DNA from 3 places in the Cohnella suwonensis genome. Region 2 is predicted to be linked to each of the others. Evidence: predicted binding sites of a transcription regulator. Region 2 holds the regulator's gene; each other region holds the start of a gene.
The links. Region 2 encodes LexA, which represses DNA repair genes until DNA is damaged. Its sites were predicted from a motif close to CGAACATATGTTCG; they were not measured.

Region 1: a site for LexA is predicted at 1,862-1,875, ahead of addB (helicase-exonuclease AddAB subunit AddB). Genes of this name have one in related genera too.
Region 3: a site for LexA is predicted at 1,595-1,608, ahead of uvrB (excinuclease ABC subunit UvrB). Genes of this name have one in related genera too.

What each region holds. Positions count from the first base shown of each region.
Region 1 is NZ_JBHSMH010000001.1:7,215-10,492, forward strand. It holds gene ACFPPD_RS00050 (class I SAM-dependent rRNA methyltransferase) at 1-1,240, shown strand, start outside; gene ACFPPD_RS00055 (hypothetical protein) at 1,363-1,584, shown strand; gene addB (helicase-exonuclease AddAB subunit AddB) at 1,953-3,278, shown strand, end outside.
Region 2 is NZ_JBHSMH010000005.1:141,403-144,680, reverse strand. It holds gene glnA (type I glutamate--ammonia ligase) at 1-579, shown strand, start outside; gene lexA (transcriptional repressor LexA) at 904-1,527, opposite strand; gene ACFPPD_RS02815 (LysM peptidoglycan-binding domain-containing protein) at 1,698-2,093, shown strand; gene ACFPPD_RS02810 (DUF896 domain-containing protein) at 2,274-2,465, shown strand; gene ACFPPD_RS02805 (hypothetical protein) at 2,488-3,006, shown strand; gene ACFPPD_RS02800 (HAD family hydrolase) at 3,019-3,278, shown strand, end outside.
Region 3 is NZ_JBHSMH010000041.1:201,172-204,449, forward strand. It holds gene ACFPPD_RS13635 (TFIIB-type zinc ribbon-containing protein) at 1-424, opposite strand, end outside; gene ACFPPD_RS13640 (SPFH domain-containing protein) at 442-1,479, opposite strand; gene uvrB (excinuclease ABC subunit UvrB) at 1,672-3,278, shown strand, end outside.

The sequences.
Region 1 (3,278 bases), on a different contig from region 2:
TTTGGGGACGGGGTATTGGAATCCGGCCTCCCAGATGACCGTGCGGCTCGTGTCGTACGAGCCGCTGGAGAAGATGGATGCCGAATTTTTCAAGCGGCGTTTCGAACGCGCGGCCGTCCATCGTACCCGGTTTCTGGGGGATAGCGTCTCGTGCCGTCTCGTGTACGGGGAAGCGGATTTCGTTCCTGGCCTCGTCGTCGACCGGTTCGGGAACGTCTTGGTCGTCCAAGTGCTGACGTTAGGCATGGAAAACGCCAAGGAAGCGTGGCTCGAAGCGTTGATAGAAGTGTTCTCCCCGCAAGGCGTCTACGAGCGGAGCGACGTCGGCGTCCGCGTGCTGGAAGGGCTGGAAGAACGGACGGGCGTCCTGTACGGGGAATGTCCTCGGCATATCGAGATCGAGGAGAACGGGCTCAAAGTGCAAGTCGATATCGTAGGCGGACAGAAGACCGGCTACTTCTTCGACCAACGGGAAAACCGGGCGTCCATCGCCCCGCTGATCAAAGGCTGGGGAGCGCGCAGCGGCATCAAGCTCGAGGAACGAGAGACGGCGGAAGGCGGGATGGCGAAGGTGCCGGTGAACGCTAACGGCGGCTTGGTCACGTTCCCTTATTGGGACGGCGCGACCGTGCTAGAGTGCTTCGCCCATACGGGAAGCTTCACGTTGCACGCATGCGATTACGGGGCGAAGAAGGTGACGTGCCTCGACATCTCCGAGCACGCTTTGGAGACGGCCCGCCATAACGTCGCGATCAACGGCTTTACCGACCGCGTCGAATTCGTCGCGGCGGACGCGTTCGAATATTTGCGAGGCCAGGTTTCGGGACGCGACGAACGCCAAGCGAGGGCGAACGCCAAGGCGTCGGGCGCCAAGGTGGACACGTCCAAGCCGCTCGGTTCCGAAGGACGGACGTGGGACGTCATCATTCTCGATCCGCCGGCTTTCGCCAAGACGAAGAGAGCGGTCGAAGCCGCTTGCCGCGGGTATAAGGATATCAACCTGCAGGCGATGAAGCTGCTGAACGAGGGCGGATATCTCGTGACCGCGAGCTGCTCCTACCACGTTCGGCCGGAGCTGTTCCTCGAGACGATCCAGGAAGCGGCGAAAGACGCAGGCAAGATTATCCGCCGCGTCGAGTGGCGCGGGGCGGGCAAAGACCATCCGATGCTCGCCGGCGTGGAAGAAGGCCATTACTTGAAATTCGGCATTTTCGAGGTTCGCAGCCGCAAAGAATTGTAAGAACGGCAAATCGTTAAGAAAATGTTAGCGTTCGGCAAAGGAATTTCATCCCTCTCCGGTAACATTCCTAACGCCTTCGGATTACTTTTAGATCATAGGCAAGGAAACGGGAGGGATGTAGCATGGTGAACGAGGTCATCTTGTTCGGCAAAAGGGCGGTGCCGCTCGATAACCGGGCCAAGGCGCCGAGCAGCCGAAGCCGGTTCGACAGCCGGATGAGACTTCTGAAGAACGATTTGGATTTCCGGCGCCGCTGGAAACACGTCGCTTACGTCGAGCTATGGTCGGACGCAGCTATCTTCAAGTACGACGACGGCACGAAGTGGTATATGAATATTTCGTAAAGCAAAGCGCATCAATTCCGACAACCTGCAAAAGTGCAGTTTATTCGGTGAAAAATCGTCAAAACGACTCAACCTGCAAAAATGCAGTTTGCTGAGTCGAAATGGACTGTTTTGCTGGAAAAGCCGTAAACAACCTGCATATTTGCAGGTTGTCCTTGAACGTTGAATATACGAGCCAAACAACCTGCATATTTGCAGGTTGTTTGGCTTTTTCGTTAGCCATAGTAGCCCTCGAGCTTCTTTTATTCGTCGCCTTATCCAATTTGTGTCGTTTGAGCGAACGCCTGTGCGCCTAAGGGGCGCCTATGATACAATGGAAAAGTTGAGATTTTCGTCGGAAAAGATAGATTCAGAAGGAGGTGCGCTCCATGTCGCTCAGGCTGATCACGGGCCGTTCGGGCAGCGGAAAGACGACATTCGTATTGGACGAAATCAGGGAGAAGATCCGACGGGACCCGCTCGGACCTCCGCTCGTGCTGCTCGTTCCCGAGCAGGCGACGTTCCAAGCCGAATACGCGATGGCGACGACGCCCGGAATGACGGGCTTCATGAGGGCGCAGGTGCTAAGCTTCCGCAGGCTCGCTTTCCGGGTCATGCAGGAAACCGGCGGCGCCGCCGTCGTGCCGATCCACGACAACGGCAAAGCGATGCTCTTACATAAAGTTCTGGAGGCGCGCCGGGAAAGTTTGCGCCTGTACCGGGGAGGCAAGTCCGAGAACGGCTTGATTACGGGAATCAACGGGCTGCTGACGGAGATGAAGCGTTACGGCATCGACAGCCCGAAGCTGGCCGATCAAGCGGCCGCGGCGGCCCGCCGGGCTTCCGGCGACCCGCGGGCGGCGTTGCTCGCGGACAAGCTGCACGACTTGTCGCTCGTCTACGCGGACATGGAGAAGGAATTGTCCGGCCACTGGCTGGACGGGGAGGACATGCTCGGCTGGCTAGCCAAAGGAGCGGCGACGGCGCCGTTCCTCGAAGGCGCGGAAATCTGGGTCGACGGATTCCACGGCTTTACGCCGACCGAATTCGACGTCGTCGAAGCGCTTCTGCGCAAAGCGCCTCGGGTGAGCGTCGCGCTTTGCTTGGACCGATTTTATGCAGCGGGGGAAAGACCGGACGAACTGGAATTGTTCCATCCGACCGCGGAGACGTCCGCGCAGCTATGCGAAATGGCGGAAGCGACGGGAGCCGGCATCGAAGCGGCCGTCGAGTTGTCCTCCGAAGCCGGGGGCGCGGGTCCCCGATTCTCGAATAACGAGGCGCTAGCCTTCTTGGATCGCCATTGGAGCAATCGCCGGCGCTGGGACGAATCCGCCGGACCTCGGCCGGGATCGTCGGGCTTCGGTCTCTCCTTGCACGCGTCGGCGAACCGCCGGGCGGAGGCGGAAGCCGTCGCCCGCGACATGCTGTCGCGCGTCAAGGAGCAGGGCGGGCGCTGGCGCGATATGGCGGTGTTCGTCAGGAAAATGGACGACTACGCCGACTTGCTCGCCACCGTGTTCGGCGATTACGGCATTCCTTATTATTTGGACGGCAAAGCCGGCGTTTCCCACCATCCGTTCGTGGAGTTTATCCGTTCGGCGCTGGAATGCGTCACCGGAGGCTGGAAGGCGGAAACCCTGTTCCGCTGCGCGAAAACGGACTTGCTCGGCACGCCGGACCGGCGCGTAACCCGCGACGAGGTCGACCGGCTG
Region 2 (3,278 bases):
GGCAACGAGAACGCGTTCTACGACGCGAACGATAAGCTCGGCCTGAGCGCCGTCGCCCGTCAATACATGGCAGGCGTCCTGCGCCACGCGCGCGGCATCGCGGCGATCACGAACCCGACCGTCAACTCGTACAAACGTCTCGTGCCGGGCTACGAAGCTCCTTGTTACGTTGCTTGGTCGGCGAGCAACCGCAGTCCGATGATCCGCATCCCGGCTTCCCGCGGATTGAGCACGCGCATCGAAGTGCGTAATCCGGATCCTGCGGCGAACCCGTACTTGGCGCTTGCGGTTATGCTGAAAGCGGGCCTCGACGGCATCGCGAACAAAATGTCGATTCCGGCTCCCGTCGACCGCAACATCTACGTGATGAGCGAAGAAGAACGGATGGATGCGGGCATCCCGAGCTTGCCGATCAACCTCAAAGAAGCGCTCGCGGAACTGCTCCGCGACGACGTCATCTGCGAAGCGCTCGGCGATCATGCGCTCAGCCACTTCTACGAGCTGAAGGAAATCGAGTGGGATATGTACCGCACGCAGGTTCACCAATGGGAACGCGACCAGTACTTGACGATGTATTGACGTTTTTCGATATTAGCCCCTTGTTCGCATTGATGCGAACAAGGGGCTTTTTGCTGTCGATGGGTTCAACCACCGCAAACGAGCCTCAACTGCACGCCTTGCGCACAATAATTGTGCTCAACCACCGCAAACGTACCGTGGATGGTCGAAGATCACATTATTGACTGCGGGCGCTACTGCTAATGGTACGTATGTTCATATATCATTGGTGCCACGATGTGAGGTGCTGTTGTCGGAACGCATGTTCTCTATTCGTTTAATTCCGCGCCTCATAACGCAAACCCCGCCCCCTTCGCCGAAGCGAAAGGGGCGGGGTTCGTTGTTTTACATAACGGAACGGATTAAGCCGATAACCTTGCCAAGAATGCTGACGTTCGGAAGCCGGATCGGCTCCATGCTGGCGTTCTCCGGTTGGAGGCGAATGTGGTCGCGCTCCTTGTAGAACGTCTTGACGGTCGCTTCGTTCTCATCCGTCATCGCCACTACGATATCGCCGTTCGTGGCCGTCGGCTGCTGCCTGACGATCACGTAGTCGCCGTCGTGGATGCCGGCTTCGATCATGCTCTCGCCGACGACCGACAACATGAAGACGGGCTGATCGCCGACCATGCTGACGGGAAGAGGATAATATTCCTCGATGTTCTCCTGGGCGGTAATGGGGACGCCTGCCGTGACTTTGCCGACGAGCGGGATCGGACGGATGGACGCGGAGATCTTGTAGATCGCATCGTCCTCGTCTCCGAGAATCTCGATCGCGCGAGGCTTCGTAGGGTCTCGGCGGATGAGGCCTTTCTTCTCCAGGCGGTCGAGATGGCCATGGACGGTGGAGCTGGACGCGAGGCCTACCGCTTCCCCGATCTCCCGGACGGAAGGGGGATAACCTTTGTCGCGAACTTCGTTCTTAATGAATTCGAGTATGGAATTCTGGCGATTGGACATCTTGGACACGCCTAGCCCTCCTATGTATGAGCTCATGATGACAAATTATAGCACAGAACCGGAGTTCGCACAAACATTCGTTCTTCAGAACAAACGTTCCAAATTTTGTTGACAGGCACGTATGTTCGTGTTACGATTACTTCAGATCAAACGAGAACAAATGTTTGGGGGACAATGAAATGGTACATACTTGGGTATCGACTGCTCCTGCAACTTCATCTCATCATAAATCTTCTACTTATGTTTATACGTCTTCGTCAAGACGCAAAGCTTCTTCGTTCAATTGGCGAATTGCCAGAGGCTTCTTTTTCCTGATCGCCTTCTTGCTGCTGTTCAGCGGCTTTACGCTCGTACGCGTATTTGCTTCTTCCGGAGAGTCCGTTCCCGTCCAAGCTCACGAGGTCGTCGTTTCCATCGACAGCGGAGACTCGCTATGGGGAATCGCGAACGCCAATAAGAAAGATGGCATGGATACGCGCAAAGCGGTTCACGAGATCCAGAAGCGCAACGCGCTGACGTCTTCGCAAGTCGACGTCGGTCAGCAGTTGATCCTGCCGGAGAGCATATTGCCCTGAACCCGGCGTCGCAAGCCATTCGATTCGATTTCCTTTATATTGTGAATATTGACAAGATCGGCGTGTGCCGGTCTTTTTTGAATTTCCCGTTCTTTGTCGTCCGACCGGGTCGCTTTTCTTGACAATCGCTCCGGCGAAATGGCAAAGTAGAGAAGATAAAAAGAAGGGAGCGAGTATACGATGGATATGGATCGTCTGATCACGCGAATCAATGAGCTATCCCGTAAAAATAAAAAGGAAGGCTTAAATGAAAGCGAAATGGCCGAACGCGACAGTCTCCGTCGCCAATACATTGCGATCTTCAAGCAAAATTTCCGTCAGGAGCTGGATCGTATCGAAGTCGTCGACGACGATTCGACGATCAAGCATTGAAAGGTCACTAAGGAGGAAGCTTATGTCCCGCTCGTGGGAACGCATGGTCTCGAAAAATTCGAAAGAAATCAACAAACGCCGCAAGAAGGATGGCAAGAAGGGTATTACTTCGAGCGGACCGCAAGTCGACCGATTCAAGGGGCGCAACTATGTCGTTCCCGTGATGTTGCTCATGCTGATCGTACTGTACGTGACGCTCGCGCAGCCTTGGTCGAAGGACTTCATGCAAGATCCGACGATGTTCTGGTTGACTGTCGGCTGTTACGTCGTTCTCGCCGTATTCTACTACTTGCGTCGGCCTTATTTGTCCGTGACGCGCGATACGCTCGAAACGCGCAAATTCACGGGTTATAAGACGCTTCGTCCGGGCGAAATCCGTAAAATCACCATTCAGCCCGGATACGTGATCGTCGAGTCGGTGAAGGGCGCCAATTGGGTGTTCTCGAAGCTGATGAACCGTTTTCCGATTCATGACATGGAACAAAGGCTCAAGGCGTTCGCCGAGCTTCATCATATCGACTGGGAAGTCAAGGCAAAGTGAGGAGAAGGCAGCATGACGGTTAAGGCCGTGCTTTTCGATTTGGACGATACGTTATTATGGGACGATCGCAGCGTAAGCGAAGCGTTCAAAGAAACGTGCAGGATCGCCGCCGAAGCGGCGGGGGTGAGCGAGGAAGAACTGGAAGCGGCCGTTCGCCGCGAAGCGAGGGCATTGTACGAGACGTACGAGACGTTCCCGTTCACGCAGATGATCGGGATTAATCCGTTCGAAGCGCTATGGGGCAAGTTCGAACGCGGGGATCACCCGATGTT
Region 3 (3,278 bases), on a different contig from region 2:
GCAGAAACCAGCGCTTTTTTTTCCACTTGGCGAAAGAGGTCAGCGCTTCTTCGCGCGACAGCCGGAACGGAATGACCGATTCCGGCCGGATACTCCGGACGTTATCTTCGAGGAGAACTTTCGGAGAACCGCAGAATACGCATGTAGAAGTCGTCTGTCCGCCGGGGATGAGCGTCTCGCCGCCGCACGCTTCGCAATGGACGGCCCGCTGCGCCGTACCCCAATCGTGCAGGGCGTCGAGGTCCTCGTTCGCGTCGTCGAAGGCGTGCTCCTTCTGCTCGCCGGCGACGCTGTCGATCTGCTGCTCGTCGCCGCAGTATTGGCATTTCAGGTTCTGGCTTTCCGTATCGAAGGCCATAGCTCCCCCGCAAGCCGCGCAAGGAAAACGGATGGCCGCCGCCGCGGCGCCGGTCTCGTTCGTCATGGGATCGGACTCCTTCGTCAGATTTTGCTGCCGCATTCGGAGCAGAACTTCGCGTTCTCCGTGAGCTTGCCGCCGCACTCGGAGCAAAATTTTTTGCCGGCAGACGGCCCCGCTCCGGCATTCGACGGTGACGCCGGTTGCGCCGCGGGCATTTGTTGCGGAGGTTGCGTTTGTTGCGGGTCCGCCGCGCGCGCCGCCGTCTGGTTCATCATTTGCGACATCATTTGCCCCATCGCCATGCCCGCGCCGAGACCCGCGCCGGTTCCCGCGATGCCGCCGTCCGGTTGGTTCGCCGCGTCGCGGATCGCTTCGGCCGTCTGGAACTTCATATATTGGTCGAGGTTGCCGGCGATATTCATCGACGACCGTCTGTCGATCATCTTTTCGACTTCCTCCGGAAGCGAGATGTTCTCGATCGTCACGCCCGACAGAGTAAGTCCGAGCGCGGCGAAGCGCGGCTGCAGCCGGCCGATCGCCAGCTGTCCGAGTTCGTCGTAGGAGCTGGCCAAGTCGGCGACCGGAATTTTGGCTTCACCGAGCAGGTCGCTGAGGCCCGATACGATGATCGATTTCAAGTAGCCGGTAATCGCGGCCGTCGTCAGCTCTTGCTTCGTGCCGAAGATTTCCTTCAAGAACAACGCGGGATCCCCGACCTTGACCGCGTAAGTGCCGAATCCGCGCATGCGGATCATGCCGAATTCGGGATCGCGCATGATGACCGGATTCGTCGTGCCCCATTTCAGATCGGTGAAGTTCGCCGTGCTGACGAAGTAAACATCCGATTTGAACGGGGAATTAAAGCCGTGCTTCCACGAATTGAGCGCGGTAAGCACCGGCAGATTCTGGGTTTGGAGCGTATGCGTGCCCGGACCGAACACGTCGGCGAGCTGCCCCTCGTTCACGAAGATCGCCGCTTGGGATTCACGCACGATCAGCTTGGCTCCCATCTTGATCGCGTTATCGTACGCGGGGAACCGGTAGACGATGATGCCTCGGTCATCCAGCCATTCGATCACCTCGATGAACTGGCCTTTAATGAAATCGAACAAACCCATGCTTCACGCTCCCAGCTGGTTTCCGTTTTCCCTCATCATACCAGAAATCCGAAGCGGGTTGTCGGCGGACTTTTTTTGACGATAAGGAAGGAAAAGGCTATAATATCGGAGTATGGGAACACACATTCGGATAAACGCGAATCATGACGATAGAGTACCTTATGAAAGAACGAATCGGGAGGGGATAGGGAGATGACGGCAGTGTTGGAACCGGAAAACAATACGTTCAAGCTCGTCTCGGAATATACACCGTCGGGGGATCAACCTTCGGCGATCGGCCAATTGGCGGAAGGCATCGTCAACGGAAAGAGATTTCAGACGCTGCTCGGAGCGACGGGCACGGGCAAGACGTTCACGATCGCGCAGACGATCGCCAAGGTGAACAAGCCGACGCTCATCATCGCGCACAACAAGACGCTGGCGATGCAGCTGTGCAGCGAGTTCAAGGAATTTTTCCCGGAGAACGCGGTGGAATACTTCGTCAGCTACTACGACTACTACCAGCCGGAAGCGTATATCCCTTCCACGGACACGTACATCGAGAAGGATTCCAGCATCAACGACGAGATCGATAAGATGCGCCACTCCTCGACGGCCTCCTTGTTCGAACGCCGCGACGTCATTATCGTGGCGAGCGTCTCGTGCATCTACGGTCTCGGTTCCCCGGAAGAGTACCGGGATTTGCGCCTTAGCCTGCGGGTCGGCATGGAGAAGTCGCGCAACGACATTTTGCATAAGCTGATCGACATCCAATACGAGCGCAACGACTTGAACTTCGTGCGGGGAACGTTCCGCGTGCGCGGCGACGTCATCGAGATTTTCCCCGTCTCGCGCGGGGACTCGGCCATTCGCGTCGAGATGTTCGGCGACGAGATCGAACGGATCACGGAGATCGACGTGCTCACGGGCGAGATTACGGGCGTGCGCGATCACGTCGTCATCTTCCCGGGCTCTCACTTCGTGACGGGCGAGGAGAAGATGAAGAGAGCGCTCGTCAACATCGAGCGGGAGCTGGAGGAACGTCTCGTCGAACTGAGAGACGCCGGCAAGCTGCTCGAAGCGCAGCGGCTCGAGCAACGCACTCGGTACGACCTCGAGATGATGGCGGAGATGGGGTTCTGTTCCGGCATCGAGAACTACTCGGGGCCGATGACGTTCCGGGAGCGCGGGGCGACTCCGTACACGCTCATGGACTTCTTCCCGGACGACTACCTGATCGTCATCGACGAGTCCCACGTGACTTTGCCGCAGCTGCGGGCGATGTACAACGGCGACCAAGCGCGGAAGACGGTGCTCGTCGAGCACGGCTTCCGCTTGCCGTCCGCCAAGGACAACCGGCCGCTCCGCTTCGAGGAATTCGAAGAGAAGGCGAAGCAGCTCGTGTTCGTCTCGGCGACGCCGGGCCCTTACGAGCTCGAACAGACGCCGACGGTCGTCGAGCAGATCATCCGCCCGACCGGACTCATCGATCCGATCATCGAGGTGCGCCCGACGAAGGGGCAGATCGACGACCTGCTCGGCGAGATTCGCGACCGGATCGCGAAGGACGAGAGGGTACTCGTCACGACATTGACGAAGAAGATGTCCGAAGACCTGACCGACTATATGAAGGAAGTCGGCATCAAGGTGCGTTATCTTCACTCCGATATCAAGACGTTGGAGCGGATGGCCATCTTGCGCGATCTTCGCCTCGGCACGTTCGACGTGCTGATCGGGATCAACTTGCTCCGGGAAGGCCTCGACTTGCCGGAGGTGTCGCTCGTCGCCATTCTCGACGCCGACAAGGAAGGGTTCCTTCG